Regions from separate parts of the Propionimicrobium sp. BV2F7 genome, predicted to be linked through region 3. Evidence: riboswitches for the same ligand, from Rfam matches in the RefSeq annotation. Region 3 holds a riboswitch; each other region holds the start of a gene.

Region 1 (9,768 bases), 230 kb from region 3:
ATCATCATCAAGCAGATGCAGGAGTACGGGTTGGACGCTCGTTGCTTCGCTGGTATCAGGGTGGCTGTCACGGATGAACAGGCCGAGAACGAATTGAAGAATTGGGGTATCAACCCTGATTTCGTTCCCGACGAGCGCACTGCTTCTGGGCTTGCGGAAGAATTTCCGTTCCACGATGATCTGCTCGACCCTATCGACTGCGTCTTGGTTCCTAAGGCGGAGGTTGCGACCGATCCTATGGTGGCTGGCCTCGAAGAGCTTGGATGGCAGGTCGAAGAAGTTACGGTTTATCGGGCAGTTCGCGCGGCTCCACCGTCCCCCGAGATTCGAGATTCGATCAAGGGTGGCGACTTCGATGCGGTGCTGTTCACCAGCTCGAGCGCTGTGCGCAACCTGATCGGTATCGCGGGCAAGCCGCACGCCAGCATGGTGGTCGTCGCTATCGGCGATGCCACGGCGAAGACGTGCGAGGAGATGGGGCTAGAGGTTGCTGCTATCGCGCCCGAGCCTAATCCTTCTTGCCTGGTAGAGGTGCTGGCCAATTTTGTGGAGGAGCGCAGAGCACTTCAGATTGCCGACGGCAAACTTCCGCTTCGCCCGTCGCAGCGGCGTAGGCGCCGTAAGAAACGCAGTTAAGGCTATATTTATATGACTCTGACCAAGGTTCACCTGATCAGGCACGGAGAAGTGCACAACCCCGAGGGCATTCTTTATGGACGGCTGCCCGGTTTCTACCTTTCAAGTAATGGGCGGCAGATGGCGGACGCGCTTGCCGAGCATTTCTCCGACTACGAGTTGGGCGCGTTCATCTCTAGCCCCCTAGAGCGCGCGAGGGAGACTATTGCCCCCATCGTCTCCAGCCACGACGGCGAGTTGGAGATCGACGAGCGCCTGATCGAGGCTGGTAACAAGCTGGCAGGTCAGGTGTTCGGAAAGAACAACAAAGCGATTTTCGATCCGCGCAACCTGCGCTACTACTACAACCCGTTCAAGCCGAGCTGGGGAGAGCCCTATGCCGAGATTGCCGAGCGGATGCAGGCTGCTGTTCGTGACGCAGCTAAGAAGGTCGGCCCGGGTGGTCAGGCTGTGATGGTCAGCCATCAGCTGCCGATCTGGGTTTGCCGGCTGGCTTTCGAGGGCAAGAAGCTCTACCACGACCCCCGCAAGCGCACCTGCCGGGTTGGTAGCGTCACGACGTTTGCGTTCCGTGACGATGAGCTGCTGGGTATTGGATACCTGGAGCCGGCGAAGCACCTGTTAGGGGCCGATGCGAACCGGGCATTTTCTTCCGGGAAATAACGGTTTGGCGTGGCGTTGGAACACGCGCTCATTTTTTGTCGGTGGCATCTGTCATGATTGAACCATGAGTGAGCACTTCGATCTTTGTGTAATTGGTTCGGGATCCGGGCTTGCGGTGATGCCGCCCGAGGTTACCGAGCGCTGGCAGACGGCTCTGATCGATCCGGGCACGGGCCCTACCCAAGCTTTCGGCGGCACATGTTTGAATGCCGGTTGCATCCCTTCGAAGATGCTCTCCATTCCTGCGTCTAGCGTCGCTCAGGTGCCGGACGCGGAACGAATGAATGTCTCCTTAACCTCGCAAGGCATCGATTTCGATGCTCTTCGCAAGCGCACTTTCAACCGCACGGATGCCATCTCTGATGGCGGTCTTGAGTGGCAGCTGAGCCGCGAAAACGTGCAGGTTTTCCGCGACTACGCGCATTTCCTCGACGAGCACACGCTCCAGGTTGGCGACGAAATCATAACTGCCGATAGGTTCGTAATCGCTGCGGGCTCTCGTCCTAGGCAGACGGATAAGCCGGGCTTCAACGAGCGTGATCTGCAGCCGTTCGTCCACACCAGTGAATCCGTCATGCGCATTGAGGAGGTGCCGGAGCGCTTGGTGATTCTGGGCGGCGGTACCGAGGCCGTCGAGTTTGCCCACATCTTCTCCGCATTGGGTTCGACGGTCACGGTGATTAACCGCAGCGGCACTCTTCTTCGCAAGATGGATGAGGATATTGCCAAGGCCGTCACCGATGCGCTGAGCGAGCGCGTTGCCGTTAGGCTGAATCAGAGCTATCAGAGCGTGGATGCGGCTCCCGAGGGCGGGGTGGTGGTCACGGCCAAGGACTCTTCTGGCATCGAGTACACCTATCAGGCGGACATCGTGCTTTCGGTCATCGGTCGCGTGCCCAACGCAGATGTTTTGGACGTGGAGAAAGCTGGCGTGGAGCTGGACGATTCCGGTCTGATTATTACCGACGAGTTGCAGCGCACCAGCGCAGACCATATTTGGGCAATAGGCGATATCTGCAACACGCACATGCTCAAGCACCTCGCTAACGTGCAGGCTCGAGTCGTTCTCGCAGACATCAAGGCTAAGCTCGCTGGCGACGAGCTGAAGGTTGAGGATAGGCCCGGCCCGCGCAATCAAGACGTTGTGCCGATGGGCATCTACATCACTCCGGAGGTCGGCAGCATTGGCCTTACAGAGCAAGAGGCCAAGGAAATCGGTCCCTACGCGGTATTCACTCAGAAGTTCTCCGACACGGCTTGGGGCTGGGCAATGAATGACGAGGGTCACTTCGCCAAGATCCTGGCCAAGCCGGATGGCACGTTGCTCGGCGCGCACATCGTCGGCCCGCAGGCGACTTCTCTGCTGCAGCCGATTATTTCCGCAATGGTGGCCGGTCTTAGCGCCAGGGAGGCAGCGGACAGGCAGTTCTGGCCGCACCCGGCGCCCGTCGAGGTCGTGGAAAATGCGCTGCTCGGCGTCGCAGAAGAAGCCGAAAAACTAAACGCCTAGGCAGGACTATTGCGTCCTTTAGGGCGAGTTATGAAAGTGGTGGTGTCAACCGTATTTAGCGAGCGGGCCTGCGGGGCGTACACTTTTTGAGGTTTAACTTAAAGGAGACTGATGCCAGTACGTGAAGATCTACGTAACATCGCTATCGTCGCACACGTCGACCATGGCAAAACTACGCTCGTTGACGCCATGCTTTGGCAGTCTGGTGTTTTCCGAGAGGGCGCGGATGTTGCCACACGGGTGATGGATTCGATGGATCTTGAGCGCGAAAAGGGCATCACCATTCTCGCTAAGAACACCGCAATACGTCACAACGTTGGCGGCGCCGAGGCGGTCATCAACATCATCGATACCCCCGGTCACGCTGACTTCGGCGGCGAGGTTGAGCGCGGCCTAGAGATGGTTGACGGCGTTCTGCTACTCGTCGACGCATCGGAGGGCCCGCTGCCGCAGACTCGCTTCGTGCTCAGCAAGGCACTGGAAAAGAAGCTGCCGATCATCGTTGTTATCAACAAGGTGGATCGTCCTGACGCCCGCATCGAGGCCGTTGAGGAGGAAACCTACGAGCTGTTCCTAGACCTAATCGCTGACGACGACGAGACGGGTCTCGACTTCCCGGTCGTCTACGCCTCCGCCAAGGCCGGTAAGGCATCTTTGAACCGTCCCGCAGACGGTGAACTGCCCGACAGTAACACGCTCGAGCCGCTGTTCAAGGTGATCATGGACACCATCCCTGCTCCGACCTACGAGGAAGGCGCGAGCCTGCAGGCCCACGTAACAAACCTCGATTCCTCGCCGTACCTTGGCCGCCTAGCGCTTTGCCGCATCGTCGCAGGTGAAATCACCCGAGGCCAGACGGTCGCCTGGATCCGTCGTGACGGCTCGGTCAAGAACGTTAAACTTTCCGAGCTCCTGATGACCGATGGTCTGGAGCGCGTCTCCGTAGAGAAGGCAGGCCCTGGCGACATCATCGCAGTCGCTGGCATCGACGAGATCACCATCGGTGAAACTCTCGCCGACCCGGAGAACCCGGTTGCTTTGCCGCTTATCCACGTCGACGAGCCTTCGATTTCAATGACCATCGGTATCAACACCTCGCCGCTTGCCGGGCGTTCCGGTACTCAGCTGACGGCTCGTCTGGTTAAGAACAGGCTCGACGCCGAGCTCATCGGTAACGTATCCATCCGTGTTCTGCTCACCGAGCGCCCAGACACCTGGGAGGTTCAGGGCCGTGGTGAGCTGCAGCTCGCCGTCTTGGTGGAGATGATGAGGCGCGAAGGCTTCGAGCTTACCGTCGGTAAGCCGCAGGTCGTCACCCAGGAGATTGACGGAGTAACTCAGGAGCCGACCGAGCGCCTGACCATCGACATCCCCGAAGAGCACCTTGGAGCAGTCACCGAGCTGCTTGGTCAGCGCAAGGGGCAGCTCGAGAAGATGTCGAACAACGGTTCCGGCTGGGTTCGCCTGGAATACGTAGTGCCTAGCCGTGGCATGCTCGGTTTCCGCACTGAGTTCCTGACTAACACTCGAGGCACCGGCATTATGAACCACGTCTTCGAGGGCTACACGCCTTGGGTTGGCACGCTGCGCACCCGTCAGACCGGGTCGCTGGTTGCTGACAGGCAGGGCACCGTCAATAGCTATGCATTGTTCAACCTGCAAGAGCGCGGCACTCTGTTTGTTGCTCCGGGCGACGACACCTACGAGGGCATGGTTGTCGGCGAGAACTCTCGTCCCGACGACATGGATGTCAACCCCACCAAGGAAAAGCATTTGACCAACATGCGTTCGGCCACCGGCGACGAGCTTGAGCGGTTGATTCCGCCACGCAGGATGAGCCTGGAGCAGTCGCTGGAGTATTGTGCTGCCGACGAGTGCCTAGAGGTCACCCCGGACGTTGTTCGCGTCCGCAAGGTTCTGCTGGACGCTCGCGACCGCGCGAAGGCCCGCAACCGAGCTAAGAACTCTTAATCGAATAAACTCTAAACGTGTGGGTCATGCTTTCGGGCGTGGCCCACATCTTTATTAATTTGCCCACTCCGCACGAACGCGCATCGACTATTTTGGCCCATTCGGCGGACGCAAGAATCTTTTCGTTTAACCGGTTCGATGGTGTGTCCGGGTGGATATGGCACAAGATCAGGAGTACCTTATCTAGTGCTGGTTCACCACAGTGGCCACTAGATGCAGTGGTTTTGGGGTGACGCAAGAGGGAATCCGGTGAGAATCCGGAGCTGTCCCGCAGCGGTAATAGGGAACGAACGGCGAACAGAAGCACTGGCTGAAAAAGGCTGGGAAGCGCGCTAAGTAGGTTTTAGCCCTTAAGTCCGAATACCTGCCGGCATATCGCAAAGAGGTTTTGCGATTTAATCCGAGCTTCGAGGAGAAAGCATGTCGGTTGAAACGCGCGCGCACACGCACGTCATTACCCCAATTTCTATTCACAAGCGCGATGGCAGGGTCGTCGATTTCGATCTAGGCAAGGTCATCGACGCGCTGACCAAGGCATTCGCCGCCACGGATCAAGACAACCCCAAGCAGCACGCACATCAGGTTTCGTTCGGAGTGCTCGCAGAGTTGCAGCGTCGCGAGCTGAGCACCCCGAGCGTCGAGGATGTGCAGAACATCGTCGAGGACACCCTGATGCGCTACGGCTATCCTCACACCGCGAAGGCCTACATTCTTTACCGCAACGAGCGCACTCGCGCCCGGGAGGCGCAAAACCGCCTGATGCAGTCGTTCGACAAAATCACCTTCGGCGCCGAGATATCGGATGCTCAGCGCGAGAATGCCAACGTCGACGCAAATTCCGCAATGGGCACCATGCTCCAGTATGGTTCCGAATCGGCCAAGCAGTTCAACATCCTTCGGGTGCTTAACCCTGATCACGCCGCGGCTCATGTCGCAGGCGATATTCACATTCACGACCTAGACTTCCTGACGCTGACCATGACCTGCTGCCAGATCAGCCTTCGCGATCTGTTCAAGGGTGGCTTCTCAACTGGCCACGGCGTCATCCGTGAGCCCAAGTCGATCACCTCTTACGCCTCGCTGGCCTGTATTGCGATCCAGTCCAACCAGAACGATCAGCATGGCGGCCAGGCGGTGCCGAACTTCGACTACGACATGGCCGATGGCGTGCGCATGACCTTCAATTCCATCTACCGCTCGAACCTCGCGAAGGCGTTCAGGCTTTTCGGTGCCGAAGAAGCCGCCGAAAAACTAGGTGATGTCGAGCTGCGCGCAAGGCTTTCTGCCACCGACGACGTTTTGAAGCAAGAGGCCGAAGAGCTCTCGGAGGCACTCGGAATCGAGTTAAAGACCGTTGTCAAGGTGCAGAAATTCGCTCTTAAAGAGGCCGAAACCGAGACTCGTCGTGCCACCTATCAGGCCATGGAAGCCTTCCTGCACAACCTGAACACTATGAATTCCCGTGCGGGGGCGCAGACTCCGTTCTCTTCAATCAACTTCGGAACGGACGTCAGCGCGGAGGGCAGGCTCGTCATGCAGCAGCTGCTGCTGGCGACGGAGGCAGGGCTGGGCCACGGCGAAACCGCGATCTTCCCGATCCAGATTTTCCGTGTCGCAGAGGGCGTAAACCTGAACCCCGGCGACCCGAATTACGACCTCTTCCAGCTGGCCTGCAGGGTCAGCGCCAAGAGGCTGTTCCCGAACTTCTCGTTCCTGGACTCGCCCTTCAACCGGCAGTACTACAAGCTCGGCCACCCGGAAACCGAGGTCGCATACATGGGCTGCCGTACGCGCGTCATGGGCAACGTCGCCGACCCCACACGCGAGATCACTCACGGACGTGGCAACTTGTCCTTCACGTCGATCAACCTGCCGAGACTGGCGATCGAAGCTAGGGGATCTATCTCCGAGTTCTTCAAGAGCCTAGATTCCGAAATCGATCTGGTCATCGACCAGCTACTCGAGCGACTAGCCATCCAAAGCAAGCGTCGAGTCTGCAACTTCCCGTTCCTGATGGGGCAGGGCGTCTGGATCGACTCTGAGAAGCTCGATTGGAAGGATCAAGTGGCGGAAGTGCTAAAGCACGGCACCTTAGCCATCGGCTTCATCGGCTTGGCCGAGACCCTGATAGCGCTGATCGGCGAGCATCACGGCCAGTCGGAGAAGGCCCAGGCGCTGGGGCTGGAGATCGTCCGCCAGATGCGTCGTCGCACGGACGAAGCCGCAGAGAAATACCGGCTCAATTTCTCGTTGATTGCCACTCCCGCCGAGGGGCTGTCAGGGCGCTTCGTCCGCATGGATAAGGAGCGCTACGGCGACATCGAGGGCGTCACCGACAAGGACTACTACACCAACTCGTTCCACATTCCGGTGGCATTCAACATCAGCGCCTTCGACAAAATCCGCCTCGAGGCTCCCTACCACGAGCTGACCAACGGCGGGCACATCTCCTACATCGAGCTTGACGGCGACCCAACCAAGAACCTCAGTGCATTTGAGGCCGTCGTAAGGCAGATGTATGCGTCTGGAATTGGCTACGGGGCCATCAACCACCCGGTCGACCGCGACCCGGTTTGCGAGTTCACCGGATGCATCGATGATGAGTGTCCGAACTGTGGCCGTCACGAAACTCCCGATAAGCCGTTTGACCGCATCCGCCGTATCACCGGATATCTAGTTGGCACCCTCGACCGCTTCAACGACGCCAAGCGCGCCGAAGAAGCAGACCGCGTCAAGCACGGCTCAAGAAGCCCCCTGATCTAGTGGTCAAGATCAGGGTCGCGGGCACCTTGAGTGATTCCATCGTGGACGGGCCCGGCCTGCGCTACGTGGTGTTCACTCAGGGTTGCCCGCTTGCTTGCAAGGGGTGCCACAACCCGGCGACTTGGGACAACAACGGTGGCAAAGAGTTAGACGTTGAGCAGATTTGCGCGGATATGTTCGCAAATCCGATGCTGACCGGTCTGACGCTCTCAGGTGGAGAACCCAGCCTGCAGGCCGGTGCTTGCGCACTGCTAGCTAAAGCCGCAAAGTCTAGGGGCATGAGCGTGTGGTCTTACTCGGGATACCGAATCGAGCGGCTGCTCGAACGCTCACGCACACAACCCGATATCCTCGCATGGCTGAATGCTCTCGACGTGTTGGTGGATGGCCCTTTCGTTCTAGCTAAGAGAACGTTGAGCCTTCCTTGGCGCGGCTCCACCAATCAGCGACTGATTGATGTGCCAGCAACACTATTGGCCGGCGTGGCAGTGGAATGCGCTAAAACGAATATCGAAAGCTATTCACAAAATTAAGCACCAAGGGTACCCTTAGTTGAGAATCGTTTTCTTTTTAACTTAGGAGTGCAGAGTGGCGCAAGACCAAAAGGCCGGCGAGACCGTCCACACATCCGCGCGTAAGGGGCTAGCGAATTCGGTTTTGGGCACCCGAAACCTGATGATGGTGGCGGCGCTTTCCGTCGTCGGATTGATACTGCTTATCCCCTTGAACTACATCGCCCCAGCGTTCGGAGCATCCCCTAAATCCGTTTGGATCGGCTGCTCCATGATGGGCCTTTGGGTGATTCCGTATCTGCTGCCCTCGACGGTTGTGCGGCGCCCAGGTGCGACGATGGTGGCTTCGTTGATCATGGGCGTGATATCGATTTTCACCACTCCGGCCGGCCCGTCCGCCGTGATAGGTAATCTGATCGGCGGCGCATTCATCGAGTTGCCTTTGGCCTTTACGCTCTACAAAAGGTGGAACAACTGGATGTTCATGATCTGCGCTGGCCTTTTCGGCACCCTGAATGGAATGATGTACCTGGCGCTGCTTAGTTCCATTACAAGCGCAAAAATGAACTCCTTAATTGTGGTTACGTCCATTGTTTCGGCCTTACTGGGCGGCCTGGCGACAATCGGTATCACCAAATTGCTTAACCGGGCCGGTGTCGGCGTGGCTAACCGTGCCTGAGTCGCTGGTGGGCACCGCTGGAGTTTGCGACGTTCAGCTAAGTGTCGAGGGTCTATCGGCGCATTATTTGGGGCAGGAACGTTGGGTGCTTGATGAGGTTGGCCTGAGCAATTTAGCCGGCCAAGTCAGCGCGGTGGTCGGGCCATCGGGATGTGGCAAAACTACATTGGTGCGCACGATTTGCGGCCTGGTGCCACACTGCCTGCCGAGCGAATATCGCGGTAGCGTCAAACTGCAGGGTGTCGAGATCGCCGACGCGAGCGTCCAGTTCATTGCCGAGCGGGTGGCATATGTCGGTCAGAATCCGGATGCTGCCATCATCACTAGAAGCGTCCACGACGACATCGCCTTCGCGCTACAAAATCTTTGTTTACCCGGCTGTGAAATTGAAACGAGGGTTCGCGATGCGGCCGAAAAGGTTGGGCTGACGGATTACCTTTGGGCCGACCCCTGGACGCTTTCGGGTGGGCAACGTCAGCGGCTGGCGATCGCCGTTGTGTTGGCGATGAGTCCTAAGCTGCTGGTCTTAGATGAACCAACTTCAAACATTGATGCGCTTGGACGTCAACAGTTTTATCAGCTAATCAGCCAGCTGGTGGCTGCCGGCACTGGCGTGGTGGTGATAGACCACGATCTAGACCCGATTCTGCCGATCGTCGATCAGGTAATTGCCCTTGATGCCGAGGGCGCAGTCATTGCCGCTGGCCCACCCAGGCAGGTTTTTTATCAGCACACCACCCAGCTCGAACAGGCCGGCATCTGGTTACCGCGGGCGGTGCGGGCAGGCAATACTCAAGCCTTGACCTGCCAGGAAGCCGAAATTGAGCTGCCAGGGTTGGAGCAAGTTTGTGGCTCTCAGGTGCGCTACTGGCGCAAGGAAACATCGGGCTGGAGGTTGGTCGAAGAAATCGACAACTGCCCGAAGGGCCAGCCGCAACTGGAACTGAAAGACTTCGCGGTTCCCGGACGTTCGCCTGCCATCAGAGCGCGGTTGGCGGGTGGTGAATTTGTCGGGCTGCTTGGGCAAAACGGCG
Region 2 (9,768 bases), on a different contig from region 3:
CCGTTGGCGACGACGTCCTCGGCCAGCTTCTTAAGCTCCTCCAGTGACTTGCCCTCCTCAGCGGCGGCGCCCACGATCTTCTCCACCAGCACCGTTAGGCCGACGCCTCGGCGTCCTGCCGTGAACGACGAATCCTCAACCGCCACGTCATCGTTGATGACGACGGACTCCACATTGATGTCCTCCATCGCGGCCAGTTCGCCGGCCATCTCGAAGTTCATGACGTCGCCGGTGTAGTTCTTGATGAGCAGCAGCACGCCCTCGCCGGAATCGACGTTCTTGATTGCCTCGGCAACCTGGTCGGGAGTGGGGGAGGTGAAAACTTCGCCGCAGACCGCAGCGTCCAACATGCCCTTGCCGACGAACCCGCCGTGCAGCGGCTCGTGGCCGGAACCGCCACCTGAGACGATGGCAACCTTGCCCTGCTTCTTCTCAGCTCGGTAAACGATGTGGTGTTCCAGGTCTATCTTCAGCTCGGGATGAGCCAGGGCCATCCCCTTCAGAGATTCAGCGACCACAGCGTCCGGATCGTTGATAAATTTCTTCATTTTTCAACCCCTAACTCGGGCAACACTGCCCGTTATTGATCGTATGACCTACGGTATCGGCAAACTCCGACAAAAATGGCCGATTAGGAGCCAAATACGACCGTGGTCTTGGAACTTTTTTACAATTTTGCGCGGGCACAAAAACCGCCCCCGAACTTGCAAAAAAACAGCTCGGGGGCGGCCTTGTCTAGCCACGATTGGCGAGGCGTGAAAACTGCAGCGGGCAGCAAAAATTAGGCGCTGATGCGGCCAAAGATGATGCGGTCGTCAAACCACTGGTAGATCTGTGCGGTCTCCACAAAGCCAGCGGCTTGCAGCGCGCTTAGATGGAAATCCACATTAACCTTGATTGACGGCCTATCGTCGGCCCAGCGCTCGTGCCACAGCTTTGCCTCTTCTTGCCAGTCAGGCATTTCTAGGGCAGTCTTCCACCAGGCATCCCAGGTTAGTGCGCCTTCTGCAAGGAATTCGTTTTGGAAACTATTGCGGATGTCTTCTGCAGTTTTGCGCAGATAAGGCTGAGTGACGGCATCGTAAAACAGATGGTCGCAGTTCATGAATACTGCACCCGGGTTCATCATTTTCCCAAGGCGCAGATAGAGGGCTGCTAGCTGATCGGGATTCAGCCAGTGCAGTGCCGTTGCGCTGATCACACCGTCAAAATCCGTGCCCACCGAGTCAGGCAGATTCGGGGAAGCAATATCTTCGTCGATGAACTGCATCTTGTCGAACTTATTGGTTTCGCGGCCCAACCGCAGCAGCACTGGGTCTCGGTCTACCGCGACGACACTCGAATCGGGAATCGCCTGCATGACAGCAGTGCCCAGGCTGCCTGGCCCGCAAGCCAAGTCCAGCACCTTGATAGGTGCGCCCTTTTCAGCACGAACGTTGCGCAGCACATCGATCATGGTGCGGGTGCGCAGGTCACGGAATTCGATGAATGCTTTCTGCTGGTCGTGCCAGGCTGCTAGTAGTTCTTCGGGACCCACTTAATTTTGCCCTTCTCTTCGAGAAAAAATGAGGTGCGGTAGGCCATAGTGCGTTATGACGTCGACATCGATGCTGTAGACGGGGGTAATTATTTCTTTAGTCAAGACTTCACATGGGGGTCCGCTTGCCACGATCTTCCCATCGCACAGCATCAAAATCTCGTCACAGCACTGCGCGGCCAGATTTAGGTCGTGCAACACGATGATCGTCGTGCAGTCCAGCGATTTCACTAGGTCGAGTAGCTCGAACTGGTAGTGCAAATCCAGGTGGTTGGTTGGCTCGTCTAAGAGAAGATAGTCGGATTTCTGAGCGATTGCTCGCGCAATGGCGACGCGTTGGCGCTCGCCTCCAGAAAGTTGCGTCACCATTCGCTGACTCAACTCGGTGATCGAAACCCTAGAAAGCGCCCTGGCCACGATTTCTTGATCGGCGTTATTGCCGTAGCTCGGCAGCGACGAGCCAGCCAGTCGGCCAAGCATTACGTAGTCGTAAACCGAAAGCGCGAGCGTATCCTCGCGCTCTTGGGCCACCACCGAAATTTTTTCGGCGATCTGGCGACGCTTCATTTTCGCGATGTCGTCGCCGTCCACCTCGACGCGACCACCGGCAAGTTCCAGCGCGCGAAACAGCGAAAACAACATGCTGGACTTGCCCGAGCCGTTTGGCCCGACAATGCCGAGCACCTTGCCTGCCGAGGCGCTCAGGTTGACGCCATCGACGACCACCCGATCGCCCCGACAGACACGGATATCAGTTGCTTTAAGCATTTATTTTTGCAGCCTGTTGGCCAGTTCGACGGCGCCGTCAACCGAAAGGGTGGATGGCGGATCGGTCAGAGCGAATGGCAGGAACACTACCTGACCTTCTTGACTTGCTTTCAGGTCTTCTGAACCCGGGAAACTGGCGAACGTGTTTAACGCTTCATTTTCGTCGGGATTCAGTGACAAGACGACAATGTAATCAGGATTTTTGGCAAGTAGATCCTCCATTGAAATTGGGAATACCCTCTTCGGGCCATCGGCGTAAGCGTTTTCGATGCCATTAGCTTCGAAGATCGGCTGCACCATCGAAGATGAATTGAAAGCCGATAACTTATCTGACCCTGGCGTAACGAAGACAGCGACGGCCTTAGCCCCTTTAACTTCCGAGGAAGGTTTGATTTTTTGGATCTGGGCTTCAGAATTTTTCTTAACTTCCTCAGCCTTTTTCTCTACTTGGAATATCTTTCCCATCTTTTCGATTTCGTTATCTACAAGGCCAAAATCTGCGTGATCTAGCTTGTAATTGGGGCAGTAGGAATCTGGTGAATAGAGCGGGACACCTGCTTCTGCCAAGGCCTTTCTGTCGACAGCTTTGTCGTAGCCAATAACCAGATCGACGTTCATGTCCAGGACGGTTTCAGTTGCTACCGTAGAACCACCGGTACCGAGTTTCCCGGACTCAGCTGATTCGATCTTATCCAGCTTTTTCTTAAGCTCTGGGCGAACGTTTTTAATGCGGTCATCACCAGCGCGGAAAACTACTTTATCTAGCACGCCTAGCTCATCGAGGATCGATGAGTTGACGTCTGAGATCATTAACACGCGCTCGGGAGCCTTGTCTAAGGTCAGGGTTTCGTCGCAGCTTTTGACCTGGATTTTTTCGGGTGCCGACGAACTTTCTGCAGCTTTCTTGTCTGCGGCTGACTGTCCGCAAGAAGCTAGCGGGACGGCTAAGGCCAATGCGGCCAGTGCACAAACGAACTTCTTCATTCGTTTACTCCTTTTCTTTTTGTTGTCGCTGGTTACTTCATTCGCCTAACCAGCAAGACGATGAATGGCACGCCAACCATGCCGGTGATTACCCCGATCGGCATTTCAATCGGGGCGAAAGCTATGCGCGCGAACGTGTCGGCGATAACCAAGAAGAATGCTCCCGCAAGGGCGCAGCCAAGCGTCAAAACTCTGTGCGAAGAGCCGACGATCGAGCGCATCACGTGCGGAATAATTAGGCCGACGAAACCTATCGCGCCCGATGATGCCACAGCGATGCCGATTACGGCAGAGACGGGAATCAGGATCGCCAGCCTCGCCTTGGTTGGCTCGATGCCAACCGATTGGGCCGTGCGATCTCCGCTGGACAGGGCGTCGAGAACTGGGCCGAAAAGCGCCACGACAACTGAGAAAATGAGGGCCGTAACAATCAGTGGAACCGCCTGCGACCAGTTAGCGCGGGCAAGCGAGCCAAGCATCCAGAACATGACGGCTTGAGTTGCCTCCGGCGTGCCCGAAGAGAAGATGATGAAGTTGGTTAGAGCCTGGAAGCCGAAGTTGGCCGCTAGGCCGGCGAGAATCAATCGCAGAGACGATCCGGAATTTCCCGTCACCAGAAGCAGAAACAGCGTTGCCGCCAGCGCGCCCGCGAATGCGGCCAAGCCAACCGACCAAGAAGCGATAGACCCGAACAGAATTATCATTGCAGCAGCGCCCGTCGAGGCACCCGAGCTGACGCCTAACACGTACGGTTCGGCCAGGGGGTTGCGCACCACAGCCTGCATCACGGCACCTGCAATGCCCAGGATCGCACCAATAGCCAAGCCCGAGATGATTCTAGGTAGACGGGTCTTCCAGACGATTGCATCCACGTTCTGGCTCCACGTGATGTCGACGTCCAGACTTGGGATGTGACTTTTGATGACGCCGATGACGTCGCCGACGGACACGGCGGCCGGGCCAATAGCGATCGTAACCAATGGCAAAACGAGGACTGCAGCCAGCAAAGCGAAGAGAATCAGCCGTTGGCGGCGCCTCGTCTTGCCGTAAAGCTCGAGTGTCTTTGCGGTGGCTGTATCGCTCACGAATCTTCTTTCTGTTCAAGCCGTCTTGCGCGGCGTACAAAAATATTCGACAGCCCAGGTTTTCGGACTTGTTCGCTAAGCGACTTCACCGTTGCGCGACAGTTCTGGATACAAACCAGAATTCCCCTGTGGCTAACTACATAGAACCTATCAGCAATATGTGAAAATGGACATCCGTATTAAAAATTGCAAAGAAAATCCCGCAGGCATTAGGCGTCTGCGGGATTTTCTTAGTTTATGTGCCGTTAGTCGTGGCCAGAGTCCATCGCGGCGCGGTCGAGAACCTCGCCCTCGGTGGAATCGATGCCGCGGTTCGCGATCTCGCCTGCGCGTCCAGGCTGCAGCTCGCCGAGCAGATCCTGAGTCGCGCCAGCGGTGATCTGACCCTGCGAAGCGTAGGTTTCCAGCTTGCTGCGCGAATCCGCGATGTCCAGGTTGCGCATGGTGAGCTGGCCGATGCGGTCCGTCGGGCCGAAGGCGGCGTCCTCAACGCGTTCCATCGACAGACGATCCGGGTGATAGCTGAAACCCGGGCCGCGGGTGTCCATGATGGAGTAGTCCCAGCCGCGCCGCAGCCTGATGACCACCTCGCCGGTGACGACTGCAGCAACCCAGCGGGCGATGGAATCGCGCGTCATCAGCGACTGCGGATCCATCCAGCGGCCCTCGTAAAGCTTGCGCCCGAGCTTCTGGCCCTCAGCGTGGTAGTTGGCCAGCGTGTCCTCGTTGTGAATCGCATTAATCAGGCGCTCGTAGGCGATCCACAGCAGCGCCATGCCCGGTGCCTCGTAGATGCCGCGGCTCTTCGCCTCGATGATGCGGTTCTCGATCTGGTCGCTCATGCCCAGGCCATGGCGGCCGCCGATCTCGTTTGCCTTAAGCACCAGGTCAACGCGCGAATCGAAGTGCTCGCCGTTGATGGCAACAGGGAAGCCCTCGACAAACTCGATGGTGACGTCCTCGGTGTCGATCTGGACGTCCGGATCCCAGAATTTGACGCCCATGATCGGTTCGACGTCCTCCAGGGATGCATCCAGCAGCTCGAGGGTCTTGGCCTCGTGGGTCGCGCCCCAAATGTTTGCGTCGGTGGAGTAGGCCTTCTCCTTCGAGTCGCGGTAGGGCAGATCGCGCTTGGTCAGCCAAACGCTCATCTCGTCGCGGCCGCCAAGCTCGGAGACGAAGTCCTCGTCCAGCCAAGGCTTGTAGATGCGCAGCTGCGGGTTAGCGAGTAGGCCGTAGCGGTAGAAACGCTCGATGTCGTTGCCTTTGTAGGTGGAGCCGTCGCCCCAAATGTTTACGTCGTCTTCGGCCATGGCGCGAACCAGCAGCGTTCCGGTGACTGCGCGGCCGATTGGAGTGGTGTTGAAGTACGGGCGGCCGGCGCTGGTGACGTTGAACGCGCCACACTGCAGAGCCATCAGGCCCTGATCGACCAGCGATTCCTTGCAGTCGACCAGGCGCGAAAGCTCGGCGCCGTACTGCAGGGCACGGCCGGGAACCGACTCGATATCTGGCTCGTCGTACTGGCCGATGTCTGCAGTGTAAGTGCAGGGAATTGCGCCCTTTTCACGCATCCAAGCCACTGCTACCGACGTATCGAGGCCACCTGAGAAGGCGATGCCAACGCGCTCGCCTGCGGGCAAAGAAGTTAATACTTTAGACACGCCCGCTAGCTTAACGCGCTAAAGTAATAATTTCCACATTGACCGAATAAACTTTCGATAGTTGCGATAGTGACCAACTCGCCTCGAACGGGGGAGTGCTGATTCGCCGCTTATATAGATGTGGAATTTAATCTCGCAAGTGCGTGACAAAATGTGGTCGCTAAGGCATAAAATTCGGCAGCAGGATGAAATTCGTCTCTCCAGCAAGGGGAAACGCGTTTAGATTGCAAACTTACTAATCCAGCAGCCACGTCTTGTCGCGGTGTGACTAGATGAAAACCGGCCGACGCCCAAACGGACGCCGGCCGGCAACTAATAGAAATAATTATCGAGGCTGGTCGACTGCCAAAACGATCTTGCCCATCAACTGGCCAGAGTCGAGCATCTCGTGAGCCTCAGCCGCATTCTCCATCGGGAAAACGGTAATATCAGGCAACGAGAGAGTCTCATCCTCGTAAAGCGGCCAAATCTTTTCGCGAACAGCCTGGGCGATTTCTGACTTCTGCTCAGTCGGACGGAACCGCAAGCTCGTCGCCGTGATGGTGCCGCGCTTGTTGAGCAGCTTGCCGATGTTTAGCTCACCCTTGACGCCCTTCTGCATGCCGATGATCACCATGCGCCCATCCTGAGCCAGGCAATCGACATTCGGCTGCAGATATTTAGCGCCAATGATGTCCAGGATCACGTCCACGCCCTTGCCGTCGGTCGCGTTCTTGACGCGCTCGGGCCAGTCCGTGTTGTAGTCGATGACGACGTCTGCGCCCAACTCGCGGCAGTAGTCCAGCTTCGCTTCGGACGCCGTCGTGATGACGCGCACGCCCATGTACTTTGCGTACTGGATTGCGAACGCGCCGATGCCGCCTGCGCCGCCGTGCACCAAGAACGTCTCGCCTTTGCGCAGGTGGACGCGCTCCAAGTTGCTCAGCACAGTGGCGGCAACCTCGATCAGGGCCGCAGACTCGACAAGCTCGACGTTGTCCGGCGGTGGAATCAGCTGGCCGGCCGGCGCAACGAAATATTCCGCGTAGGCGCCGCCCGAAAGCAGCGCGACAACCGGGTTACCCGGCGCAAAATTGTCTACGCCCTCACCGACGGACTCGACGACGCCGGAAGCCTCCAAACCCAGCACGTTCGTGACGCCCTTCGGCGGAGGATAGTAACCGCGGCGCTGCAGTGAATCGGCACGGTTGATGCCTGCAGCCACCGTCTTAACTAGCACTTCACCAGGGCCTGGTTTGGGGGTGGCCACCTCCGTCCACTGCAGAGTTTCAGGTCCACCCTCTTGGGTCTGTGTAATTGCATGCATACATCTAGCGTGCCATCCCTTGGAAACTTTGCGTGCGCTAACATAAGATTTACTCGCAACAATCTGTTGTGCTGGCGAGGTCGCATAGTGGACTAGTGCAGCCGCCTTGAAAGCGGCCGAGCGAAAGCTCCGTGGGTTCGAATCCCACCCTCGCCGCGATTCATCCTTAGGCGGACTAGGAGCATTAATGCCCGAAAAATCCACGAAATACGTGTTCGCCCAGCGGCTACCGATCTGGACGTACGCTCTTGCTGGCCTGCTCACCGTGGGTGGCGTGTTGGCTCTGGTCCTTGGCAACTCCGCAGTGTGGACGGTGCTCGGCATCGTCGGAATTGCCCTCGCCGTTCTCCTGTTGTTTCTCCTGATTCTCATCGCCCGCAAGATCCGCCTCGAGGTGACGCTCGACGAACGCGGGTTCGTTGTCAATAACAGCGGCGATATTCGTAAAGGCGGTTGGGACGAGGTGACGAGCGTCTCGTCCACCCCAGATTTCAGCCGAATCGTGATTCGTTGCGGCGCCATCAAGCGCACCTACATCTCCGCTCCTCGCGGCGAATGGAAGACCCTCATGACGGAGCTAGTCGAAGACCTCCGCGGCAGGCTAAATTAGCGGCTTGGCCTGGCGTTTTGTGCGGAATGCCTATCCGATCAGGTAAACAGCAATGTCGGTGTCCCCGATTAGGTAGTTGCCATCTTCGGCGTTCACAACAGCGTCGATTCCAGCAGCTCGGGCGGCCTCTTTGGCTGCTTCCTCGAATTCTTTAGTGCGGTAAATCACCGTCGAGGTTTCCAGCCCTTCCGCGGTTGAATTGTTGGCGATCGGATTGACGAAACCTGCCCGCTGGAGCTTCTCTGCGGTCTCTTTTGCCCATCCGTGACGGCTAGAAGCGTTCAAAACCCAAACTCGAATGTTCGATTTATCGAGAGAGCTATCGGCTGCTTCTTCAGGCGTCGACGTGGCGGATTGGCTTGGCTTAGCGATTGTTGACGGGTTAGCGCTCGGCGTAGCAACAGTTTCGGACGGCGTCGGGGTTGGCGCGCTGGAAGGTGTTGTGTCAGGGCCTTTCGTGTAGCTAACCCAACCCCAGGCAAGTAGCGCGCCCAGCAGCGCGGAGATGAGAACTGCCAGCACCGTGTGCCAGCGTTTGTGAGGACGTCGCTGCGTGCGAACCAGCTGGACTTTTTCCGTCTTGCTGGATTCTTCGGGTAGATATCCTCGTTTGCTCATGCGCTAACAGTAGCCGTTGGCGGCAATACTTATTACAACAGCCACGCCATTGCGCACCCATTTCGAGCCGAGTGAATGGTTGACGTTACATTTACATATTGTTGAATTACTATATAAAGTTTCACCCGTGGGGTTACCAAAAAGAGGGCTAGTAGACGATACAGCAAGCAGGCAGAGCGCTGACCGGCACCCGATACGCAGGTGGCTGCTCAGGATTTTGCTGTGCGTCGTTGCTTTCGTGCTCTCGTTCGCGGTTACCGCTGCTGCGCTGATTTACAGCGACCTTTCTGGACGGGTAAACAACTTCGAAGCCCCGGCGATGGCGGGGCGAACACCCCCAGATTCGTATGACGGGCTACCCATCAATGTGCTCATCATTGGTTCGGATACCCGCGCTGGGCAGCAGAACATTGAGGGATCGGTTGAAGGCGACACCTCGGCTCGTTCAGACACGACCATGGTTGCCCACATTTCAGCGGACCGTAAGAGCGTCAATGTGGTTTCCATTCCCCGCGATCTGATCGTGGACATTCCCTCTTGTGAGCGTAAGGATGGAAGTGTCTCTCAGCCTCAGCGCGCTCAGTTTAACTGGGCCTTTTCTATTGGCGGTGAAGGCGGCGATCTGTCTTCGGCAGTTTATTGCACCTGGAAGACAGTAGAAGAGATGTCGGGAATCCGCATCGACGAATCCGTGGTCGTCGATTTCAATGGGTTTGCCGCGATGATTGACGCGTTGGGCGGCATCAACATGTACGTTCCGTACGCGGTGCACGACTACGAGTATTCCAAACTTTTCCTTGACCCCGGCTGCCAGCATTTCGATGGTGAGAAGGCCCTAGCATATGCCCGAGTTCGTCACGGCGTTGAGGGGTCGGACGGCTCGGACCTTCGTCGTATTGAACGCCAGCAGGCCGTGATGAGTGTGATGTTGCACACTGCGTTGAATAAAAACATTCTCACCTCTGTCAGCGAGCTCTACAGGTTCGTTGGTAACGGGTTGTCATCCCTGACCATCTCGGAGGGGCTGTCTTCTGTTGCTCAGCTCGTTGGACTGGGATGGTCGCTTCAGTCCATTAACCCAGAGAACCTTCGCTTCGTTACGCTGCCAGTTGCACCTGCTCCAGAAGACATCAACCGTGTCGTGCTGGATGGCAATGGGGCCGACGATATTTGGGAATCGTTCAAGAATGATTCTC
Region 3 (9,768 bases):
TCGGAGGCCTCGAGCATCTTGAAGCGCAGCTCCGTCTTGCGGTATTCGCGCAGCGGAATGCTCGGACGCATCGAGTCGAGCAGGAACGGGTTCTTACCTTCCTCGCGAAGCACCGGATTGAAGCGCATCAGCGGCCAGTGCCCCGAGGCGACGGCCTTATGTTGCTGCTCCAGGCCTTTGCGCAGGTTGTATCCGTGGCTGATGCAGTGGCTGTAGGCGATGATCAGGGACGGGCCGTCGTAGGCCTCCGCCTCTCGGAACGCCTTCAAGGTCTGCTCAGGGTCAGCACCCATCGCGACTCGAGCCACGTAAACGTGCCCATAAGCGACGGCCTGCATCGCCATGTCTTTCTTGCCGGTGGTTTTGCCTGCGGTTGCGAACTTGGCGACCGCACCAGTCGGGGTCGACTTAGACGCCTGACCACCCGTGTTCGAGTAGACCTCGGTGTCGAGCACCAGGATGTTGACGTTACGCCCGCTAGCCAGGACGTGGTCGACGCCAGCGGAACCAATGTCATATGCCCAACCGTCGCCACCGACGATCCAGACGGATCGACGCAGCAGGTTGTCTGCCACGGAAAGCAGGTCTTTGAGGTTGCGACGAGTGTCTTCTTCCAGCACTGGGCTGCACGACAGCTCTTCAAGCATCTTGACCAGACGCTGTTCGCGACGGTACTGGTTGCGCAGCTCGTGCATAGTGCGCTGCGGCGCGTAAAGCAGCTCGTCGACCAGCTGGTCGTCGTTAATCAGACCACGCACCTGCTCGAGCCTGGTGCGAGCCAGGTCAGTGTGCAGGTCGGCGGCGAGCCTCATGCCCAGGCCGAATTCGGCGTTGTCCTCGAACAGCGAGTTGCTCCAGGCCGGGCCGCGTCCGTCGTCGCCCTTCGCCCAAGGCGTGGTGGGCAGGTTGCCGCCGTAAATCGACGAACAACCGGTGGCGTTGGCCACCTGCAGACGGTCACCGAACAGCTGGGTGAGCAGCTTCAGGTACGGCGTCTCGCCACAGCCGGCGCACGCACCCGAGAATTCGAACAGCGGGGTCAGGAACTGGGTGCCGCGCACGGTACCGAAGTTCACGCGGCTGCGTCGCGGCCTGGGCAGCGACTCGAAGAACTTGACGTTCGCACGCTGCTCGTCGCGCTCCAGCACTGTCTCGAGGTTGATCGCCTTGCGGTCCGGCTTGCCGATGGGACGAACCGGGCAGGCCTCGACGCACAGGCCACAACCCGTGCAGTCCTCGGCGTAAACCTGCAGCGTGTAGCGAGTGTCGGGCAGACCTGCGGCGTTCAGCGGAATCGACTCGAAGCTATCGGGTGCGCCCTCCAGCTTCTCGGGCGAGTAGTACTTCGCGCGCAGCACGCCGTGCGGGCAGACGAACGCGCAGTTACCGCACTGGATGCAGTTCTCTTCGTCCCACACCGCGATGATGTCGGAGACGTTGCGCTTCTCGTACTGCGTCGTGCCGGACGGATAAGTGCCGTCCACCGGCAGCGCGCTGACGGGCAGCGAATCGCCATCGTCGACGAGCATCTTGGCGGTGACTTCCTTGACGAATTCAGGGGCGTTGTCGGGAACCGGCTTCAGGTAGCCCTTGTCGCTCGTCACCTGTGCAGGCACCTCAATCTTGTGCAGATGCTCAAGCGCCTTGTCGACGGCAGCGTGGTTCATGTCGACGATCTTCTGCGACTTACGCAGGTACGTCTTGGTGATCGAGTCCTTGATCTTCTTGATCGCCACATCGGGCTCGAGCACGCCGGAAATCGCGAAGTAGCAGGTCTGCAGCACGGTGTTCGTGCGGCCACCCAAGCCAACCGAACGGGCCACCTCGTTTGCGTTGATCGCGTACAGCTCGATGTCCAAGTCGATGATCTTGCGCTGCATCGGGGCAGGCAGGTGATCCCAAACCTGGTCGGTGTCGAACGGGCAGTTGATGAGCAGCACCGTGTTTTTGCGGGCGAAAGCCAGCACGTCGATGCGCTCCAGAATGCTCCAGTGGTGGCAGCCGATGAAGCCCGCCTTATTAACCAGGTATGGCGCCTTGATCGGGTCCGGCCCGAACCGCAGGTGGCTCGTGGTGCGCGAACCAGACTTCTTCGAGTCGTAGACGAAGTAGCCCTGCGCGTACGTGCCCGGCTCGGAACCGAGGATCTTGATGGTGTTCTTGTTGGCACCGACGGTGCCGTCGGAACCCATGCCGTAGAACACTGCTCGCTTAGTCTCGGCGTCTTCCAGGTCGATGCTCGGGTCGTAATCCAGCGAGAGCAGCGTCACGTCGTCGTTGATGCCGATGGTGAAGCGCGGACGCGGGTTCTCCTTGGCCAGCTCGTCGAAGATGCCGACGGCCATTGCCGGGGTGAAGTCCTTGCTGGACAAGCCGTAGCGGCCGCCGATGACGCGCGGCATCTGGTCACGCTCGCCCGCACTGACAGCTTGAGAAAGCGCGGTGTTGACGTCCAAAAACAGCGGCTCGCCCTCGGAGCCGGGCTCCTTGGTGCGGTCGAGAACGGCAACTTTGCGGACGCTCTTCGGCAGCTTTTCGACGATTTGCTCGCTCGGGAACGGACGGAACAAGCGCACGATCAGCATGCCGGTCTTGCGGCCGGACTCGTTGAGGCGTTGGACCGCCTGCTCCACTACTTCTGAGCCGGAACCCATGATGACGACGACCTCTTCGGCGTTCGGATCGCCAATGTAGTCGACCAGGTGGTACTGGCGTCCGGTCATCTCGGCGAACTCGTCCATTACCTCCTGGACGATCTTCGCGGCTTCGATGTAGTACTTGTTGGACGCTTCGCGGCCCTGGAAGTAAACGTCACCGTTCTGCGCGGTGCCCCTAATAAATGGGTGCGCCGGGCTCAACGCACGGGAGCGGTGTTCGCGCACCAGGTCGTCGGTGATCAGCTTGGCGAGCTGCTCGTCACTCAACTTGATGCAGGTGTTCAGCTCGTGGCTAGTGCGGAAGCCGTCGAAGAAGTGCAGGAACGGCACGCGAGAACGCATTGCGGCAGCCTGCGCGATCAGCGCATTGTCGTGGCACTCCTGAACCGAGTTGGAGGCCAGCATCGCCCAACCGGTTTGGCGCACGGCCATGACGTCTTGGTGATCGCCGAAGATCGACAGGCCCTGGGCCGCCAGCGAACGCGCGGCTACGTGCATAACGGTTGATGTCAGCTCGCCGGCGATCTTGTACATGTTCGGGATCATCAGCAGCAGACCCTGCGACGCGGTGAACGTCGTAGCCATGGCGCCAGCCTGCAGTGCGCCGTGGTAGGCACCTGCGGCGCCGCCCTCGGACTGCATCTCCATGACGTGCGGCACCTGGCCCCAGATGTTTGGTCGGTCCTTGGCCGACCACTCGTCGGCCAGCTCTGCCATCGGCGAGCTAGGCGTAATCGGGTAGATGGAGCAGAGCTCGTTGATGCGGAACGCTACGTCAGCGGTGGCGGTGTTGCCGTCCATGATGACGTAATCGGTGTTCGCGCTGGCAACCTCCGGCTGGCCGGTGTCCGGGTCTTCTTGGCCAATAGAATTTTTTACGCTCATTTAATTCTCCGGAATCATCTCGATGGCGTGCACCGGGCACTGCTCGTAGCAGGTTGCGCAGCCAGTACATTTGTCGTAGTCAAAGCGGTAACGGTGACCCTTGCCGAGCTTGATGACGGCGTCTTCGGGGCAGGAACCGAGGCAGCCGTCACACTCGAAGCAGTTACCGCAAGAAAGGCAGCGGCGGGCCTCGAAGTGCGCCTGCTCCTCGGTCAGGCTGCCGACGACCTCACCGAAGCCCATGCGTTCTTTGGTGCCAAGCTCGGGCTGAATGGTGCGCGGGTGGTCACCGAAATACCACAGGTGCAGGTCATCGAATTCGACGACGGGGTGCTTCACCTTGACGTAGCGGTCTTCGTTCTTCAGCCAGGCGTCGATCATCTTGGCGGCCTTCTTGCCGTGGCCGGTGCCAACAGTGACGGTTCGCTGACTTGGGACGGCGTCGCCACCGGCGAAGATGCCGGGCACGGAGGTCATCAGCGTGACGGGGTTCACCTTTAGGGTGTCGCCGTCGAAGTCGAGGCCGTCGATGTTGTGCAGGAACGCAGTGTCGGAAACCTGTCCGAGCGCCATGATGACGGTGTCCGCGGGCAGCTTCTCAAATTTGCCGGTGCCGTGCGGGCGGCCGTCCTCGTCGAGCTCCATGACCTCGACCATGACGTCGTCGGCCACCTCGCTGATGGTTCGCAACCAGTGCACCTGGACGCCCTCGCGTTCGGCCTCCTCGAGCTCCTCGCGGTGAGCAGGCATGTGCTCTTCGTTGCGTCGGTAGATGATGACGGCCTCTTCAGCGCCCATGCGACGGGCGGTACGGGCAGCGTCCATTGCGGTGTTACCGCCACCATAAACAGCGACCCGGCGACCGATCCTGGGTTTCTCGCCACTGGCCACATCACGCAGGAAGTCGACGGCGTCCACCATCTTTTCCGCATCCATGCTCGGAATATCGACGCGCTTGGACAGGTGAGCACCTACCGCGATAAACGACGCGTCGAAGTTGCCCGCGCTCTGCTCGGCCTGCAGGTCCGTTACGGTGTGGTTCAGGTGGATCTTGATGCCCAGGTTCTTGAGGCGCTCGACTTCGGCGTCGACAATCTCGCGAGGCAGACGGTAGGCCGGGATGCCGTAACGCATCATGCCACCGACCTTCTCACCGGAGTCGAAAATCTCGACCTCGTGGCCGAGCCTGGCCAGGTGGTAGGCGGCCGAAAGACCGGATGGGCCGGCACCGACGACCATCACTCGCTTACCCGTGTGCGTCACAGGCTTCTGGAACGTCCAGCCACGCTCGATGGCCAGGTCTCCCAGATAGCGCTCGACGGAATGGATAGAGACCGAAGAATCGAGGTCTGCACGGTTGCACGCGGTTTCGCAGGGGTGGTAGCAAACGCGTCCGTGAATGGCCGGGAAGGGGTTGTCGCGCACCAGCTGGCGCCACGCGGCCTCTTCTTTACCTTCTTTAATAAGGCGCAGCCACTCTTGGATGTTCTCGCCGGCGGGGCAGGCATTGTTACAAGGTGGCAGCAGGTCTACGTAAATCGGGATCTGCGTGCGAACTGGGCCGATTTTCGACGTGCCCAAAGCCAGGTCTGGAACCGCAGTCACGTCTGTGCGCTGCGTCACCTCGTTTGCAAGTTCACTCATTTTGCTCCGCTCTAAAACTTCTTCTGAAACCCCCTTGTTAGGCACTTTTGCAGGTGCGATGCGAGGGTCATCCAGCAGATTCAGAGTACACCGCTAGACAGACAGAAAATATAACTTGAGTAGCAGTTGCAGCAAGGGAAAACTATTACTTAGGTCTAGTGAACCTATAAACAAAACGGATTCATTTCCTATATTTCGGTTATGTAATCATCTAACAAGCAATTGTCTGCAATCATTCATTCGCCATAGGCAACAATTCCGACGATGACTTGCACACATATAGGTGAAGTTGCCAGAACTGATCTGAACTATGGCCAAGCTCAAACAGGTATTCATGTAGGATCGCCACGTGAATAACATTTCATCAGACCACGAAACCCGCGGCATATCGCATAGCGCCACCAGCGCAGACGACGCGCACCGCGGCGAGATCATGTCTCGCGTAGGCCGATATGGAGTAACCAGCGGTTACGTGAATACCAAAGGCGATTGGATCAAGACACCAACAAAGACGTTAGAGCTAGTCGCAAACAGGTTTGATACTTCCGTACCGCTAGACAACGAAAACGGCCCGCTGGTATGCAGCCCGGGTCGCTACCACCCAGAACTCTATGGAACGCTAATCCTAGAGAACGGGCATCACTACCGTGCCGAAGGCCTGGTGGACATGCCCGGATACCACATTCTTTACAACGACGCCGGCGTCCGCCGCTTCGTCATCTGCACGCCTGAAAAAATTCAGACCCCACAGCGTAGTTGGGGTTGGCAGATTCAGCTTTATTCGGCACGCTCCCGCTCTTCTTGGGGCATCGGTGATTTCCGCGACCTCGCGCTGATCTGCCGCATCGCCGCCATGCAGGGCGCGAGCTGCGTGCAGGTCTCGCCAGTCCACGCCATCGGCCCGACCGAGCACCCGCAGGCATCGCCATACTCGCCCGCGTCCAGGATCTTCCTGAACGTCCTACACATCGCACCGGGCGACGTCCTCGGCGCCGAGCATGTAGACCTGACCGACCTCGCGGAGGCAGGCTGCAAGCTAAACAAGGAACGCATGATCGACCGTGCAGCCGTCTGGAAGCTGAAGCGCGAGGCGCTGCTGCGCATCTGGAAGGCCGTCCGAAACGACCCGAACATCGAGCGAGACGCCTGGTTCGAGCAGTGGGGCAAGAAGCTTTCCGACTTCTCCACCTGGTCCGCCATCGCCGAAAAGTACGGCACCGACTGGCGCAAATGGCCGAAGGAATACCAGAATATTTCCTCCGACGCGGTTGCCGAATTCGTCAACGAGAACTCCGACCTCATCGATTTCCACAGCTGGATGCAGTGGGTTGCCCACGTCCAGTACGCTGCCGCTTGCCGCGAGGGTGTAGACGTCATCGCGGACCTGGCCGTTGGTTCCGACTCGGCCTCCCAAGACGCCTGGATCAATCAGGACATCCTCGAGTTCGACTTCGAGATCGGCGCTCCCCCGGATAGCCACAACATCGAGGGTCAGCGCTGGGGCTTGCCGCCGTTCAACCCGCAGAAGCTCGCGGAGGTGGATTTCAAGCCGTTCATCGATATGGTTCGCGCCACCCTGCGCGACGCCGGCGCGATGCGCATCGACCACGTCATGCAGCTCTGGCGCCTCTACTGGGTGCCGGTTTCCGGCAGCGCGGCCGACGGCGTCTACATCCACTACCCGGTGGACGCCATGCTTGCCATCATCAGGCTGGAATGCTACCGCCAGAACAGCTGGGTTGTTGGCGAGGACATGGGCACCGTAGCGGGCGGCGTGCGCGAGACGATGGAAGAAATCGGCATGCTGGGTAACCGCTCCGCAATGCGCACCCCGGTTCGCGAGTTCCCGACCCTGGGAGTGGGCACCAGCTCCACACACGACCAAGTGACGGTCGCCGGCCTAGCAACCGGTTTCGACGTCTCCGAGCTGAAGCGCATCGGCAAGAGCGCAGACTGGGCGCAGGTCGAGAGCACCCGCCAGGTGCTATGCGAGATGGCTCACGTCGACCCGACGAAGCCGCTCAACCAGATCACCCGCGACGACGTCCAGTCGATGATCATCGAGCGCTACCGGATGCTGCGCGACGCACCGAGCCGAGTCGTCCTGCTCAACCTGGACGATGCTGCCAGCGTCAAGGAGCGTCCGAATATGCCCGGCACCATCGACCAGTACCCGAACTGGCGCATCGCGCTGCCCCGCCCGGTGGACGACATCATGACGTCGTCGCTTGCCGACGAGCTGGTCAGCGTCATCGAGCAGGGACGCAAGCTAGATAAATAAGTTAGAAAAAGTATCGGGCCGCAAGATTCTTGCGGCCCGATACTTTTTGCCCCAAATTAACTCTTCATAAGGTTGGGAGTGGTTGGGATATCGCGCTAGGCTTGACGGAGTCGACACGAGTCGACGACGAGACGCTTGCGAAGCCGGTGAGAACCCGGCGCTGTCCCGCAACGGTATCTGCGCGCGGCGCGCAGTTAGCCCGGTCGCCAAGCCGATCGTCCCCACAGCGAAACACCCTCGAGGTTAGGGTGGCTAGGAGATTTAGTGAATTTTCCACGGCTACTTGGCATTGGCGTCGGCCCGGGGGATCCCGATTTAATTACTGTCAAAGCATTGAAGGCGCTGCGCAATTGCGACGTCATTCTTGTGCCATCCACCGAAGCTAGCGGCAGCAATGCCGGGCGCGCGGAGACCATCATCACGGCTGCTTCCCCCGAGATGGCCGAGAAGATCGTGCGCGTGCCGTTCACGATGAAAGACCCAACAGGCGTCACCACCCGCAGAATGACCAACTGGCAGACGTCCGCGGCCGTGGCCATCGAACAGTTCGAGGCGGGCGCCAAGCAGATCGGTTTCGCGACCATCGGCGACCCTTCTGTGTATTCCACGTTCAGCTATCTTGTTGCCAGCGTGCGCGAGAAGATAGAGGTTGAGGTGGAGGTCATCCCCGGCATCACGGCGATGCAGGCGCTCGCGGCCGCCTCGAAGACCCCGCTTTGCGAGGGCGACGAAGTGCTGGCGCTCGTGCCGCTGAAGAAAGGCATCGACCAGCTCGTCGAGGTTTCCGAGGTGGCCGACACCTGCGTGGTTTACAAGGCCGGACGCCACTTCGCCGCGCTGAAAGAGCACCTGAACGAGGTGGGCGAGGACGCCGTCGTCGGCAGCAATGTTGGGCTGCCCGAAGAAGAAATTTCATTGGTCAGCGAGCTGGATGAGGCGCCGTACTTCACCAGCGTTTTGTGGCCGCCGAAGCGCAACGGACTAGGAGAACGACTGTGACTGGCAAGGTAGTTTTCGTCGGTGCGGGCCCGGGTGCCCCCGACTTGATCACGGTGCGCGGCGCCGAGACCATCGCGAACGCGGACATCATCATTTGGGCGTCGTCGCTGGTTAACCCCGAGGTCGTCGCCCGCCACAAGGAGGGCGCAGAGCTGATTGATTCGGCCTCCGCGTCCCTGGAGGACATACTCCCCTACTACGAGCGCGCTCGCGACGAGGGTATTCTGGTTGCTCGCGTTCACACCGGAGACCCCTCCATATATGGCGCAACCGCAGAGCAGCGCCAGGTTCTCGACGAGATGGGCGTGCCCTACGAGACTATCCCGGGCGTATCCGCGTTTTCTGCTGCTGCGGCGATGAGCGACGTCGAGATCACCCTGCCCGAGGTTTCGCAGTCGCTTATCCTGACCCGTCTGGAGGGTGGCCGCACCCCGATGCCGCCGAAGGAAAATGTCCGCGACTTCGCCTCGCACGGCACGACGATGGCGCTTTACCTTTCGGCAGCACGTTCGAAACAACTCCAGGAGGAGTTACTGGCCGGCGGCTACCCCGAGGATACCCCGGTGATTATCGGCTACCAGGTCACCTGGCCCGACCAGTTCATGGTTCGCTGCAAGCTTTCCGAGCTCGAGTCGACTATGAAGGCCCACAAGCTGTGGAAGCACACGGTCATTTTGGTTGGCCCCGCCCTCAGTGAGGAGCGCATGGTTAAACGCTCGCACCTCTACCACCCCGGTTTCAGACACGAATACCGCCCTGCGGACCCGAAGGCCGCAGCGGATCTGCGCGATAAGGGCGCAGAGGCGCTCTGAGCCCGCCGCGCGAAAGGACAACACATGATTACCGTTTACGGATTCATCGCCGAGCCCTCCGAAGAGCTTCGTAGGGACGCCGCAGACGCCGACCTGGTGGTGGGCGGTAGGCGTCACCTGGACGCGCTAGGCGTCGAAGAGGACAAGCGCGTCGTGCTCGGACGCATCGCCCCGGCGATCGACGAGATGAAGAAGGACCTCAACCGAAAGATCGTCGTGGTTGCTTCCGGCGACCCGCTGTTTTACGGAGTCGTGCGACGCATCCGTGCCGCCGGCCTAAAGGTCCGGGTTGTGCCGGTCGTCACCAGCCTGCAGATGGCTTTCGCTGCCGTCGGGCTGCCGTGGGACGACGCCTTGCTGGTTTCCGCACACGGCAACGACCCGGTGCCCGCCTTCGACGCCTGCCGGCGGCACCCGAAGGTCGGCATTCTGACCGACCCGAAGAACACACTGCCACAGATCGTCGAGGCCACCGCGGGCTTGGGCAAGA

Evidence for each region. A riboswitch is a leader RNA that binds a small molecule or an ion and turns the genes downstream of it on or off. The one in region 3 is predicted to bind cobalamin.
Region 1: it holds a riboswitch for cobalamin, as region 3 does, so the genes downstream of both, HMPREF1255_RS07715 (anaerobic ribonucleoside triphosphate reductase) here and cobI (precorrin-2 C(20)-methyltransferase) in region 3, are expected to answer to the same signal.
Region 2: it holds a riboswitch for cobalamin, as region 3 does, so the genes downstream of both, HMPREF1255_RS05895 (iron ABC transporter permease) here and cobI (precorrin-2 C(20)-methyltransferase) in region 3, are expected to answer to the same signal.

The regions. Positions count from the first base shown of each region.
Region 1 is NZ_AZIS01000005.1:280,184-289,951, forward strand. Features, by position in the region: gene HMPREF1255_RS09465 (uroporphyrinogen-III synthase) at 1-636, shown strand, start outside; gene HMPREF1255_RS07700 (histidine phosphatase family protein) at 649-1,299, shown strand; gene HMPREF1255_RS07705 (FAD-dependent oxidoreductase) at 1,364-2,809, shown strand; gene typA (translational GTPase TypA) at 2,921-4,780, shown strand; cobalamin riboswitch at 4,954-5,167, shown strand; gene HMPREF1255_RS07715 (anaerobic ribonucleoside triphosphate reductase) at 5,201-7,543, shown strand; gene nrdG (anaerobic ribonucleoside-triphosphate reductase activating protein) at 7,552-8,076, shown strand; gene HMPREF1255_RS07725 (ECF transporter S component) at 8,132-8,734, shown strand; gene HMPREF1255_RS07730 (ATP-binding cassette domain-containing protein) at 8,709-9,768, shown strand, end outside.
Region 2 is NZ_AZIS01000004.1:331,559-341,326, reverse strand. Features, by position in the region: gene dhaK (dihydroxyacetone kinase subunit DhaK) at 1-548, opposite strand, end outside; gene HMPREF1255_RS05910 (trans-aconitate 2-methyltransferase) at 782-1,537, opposite strand; gene HMPREF1255_RS05905 (ABC transporter ATP-binding protein) at 1,538-2,305, opposite strand; gene HMPREF1255_RS05900 (ABC transporter substrate-binding protein) at 2,306-3,289, opposite strand; gene HMPREF1255_RS05895 (iron ABC transporter permease) at 3,322-4,308, opposite strand; cobalamin riboswitch at 4,410-4,539, opposite strand; gene argG (argininosuccinate synthase) at 4,620-6,038, opposite strand; gene HMPREF1255_RS05885 (NAD(P)H-quinone oxidoreductase) at 6,364-7,344, opposite strand; tRNA gene HMPREF1255_RS05880 (tRNA-Ser) at 7,418-7,500, shown strand; gene HMPREF1255_RS05875 (hypothetical protein) at 7,532-7,954, shown strand; gene HMPREF1255_RS05870 (LytR C-terminal domain-containing protein) at 7,985-8,572, opposite strand; gene HMPREF1255_RS05865 (LCP family protein) at 8,700-9,768, shown strand, end outside.
Region 3 is NZ_AZIS01000005.1:53,482-63,249, reverse strand. Features, by position in the region: gene nifJ (pyruvate:ferredoxin (flavodoxin) oxidoreductase) at 1-3,458, opposite strand, end outside; gene HMPREF1255_RS06735 (NAD(P)-binding protein) at 3,543-5,186, opposite strand; gene malQ (4-alpha-glucanotransferase) at 5,536-7,467, shown strand; cobalamin riboswitch at 7,562-7,690, shown strand; gene cobI (precorrin-2 C(20)-methyltransferase) at 7,732-8,466, shown strand; gene cobM (precorrin-4 C(11)-methyltransferase) at 8,463-9,278, shown strand; gene cbiE (precorrin-6y C5,15-methyltransferase (decarboxylating) subunit CbiE) at 9,303-9,768, shown strand, end outside.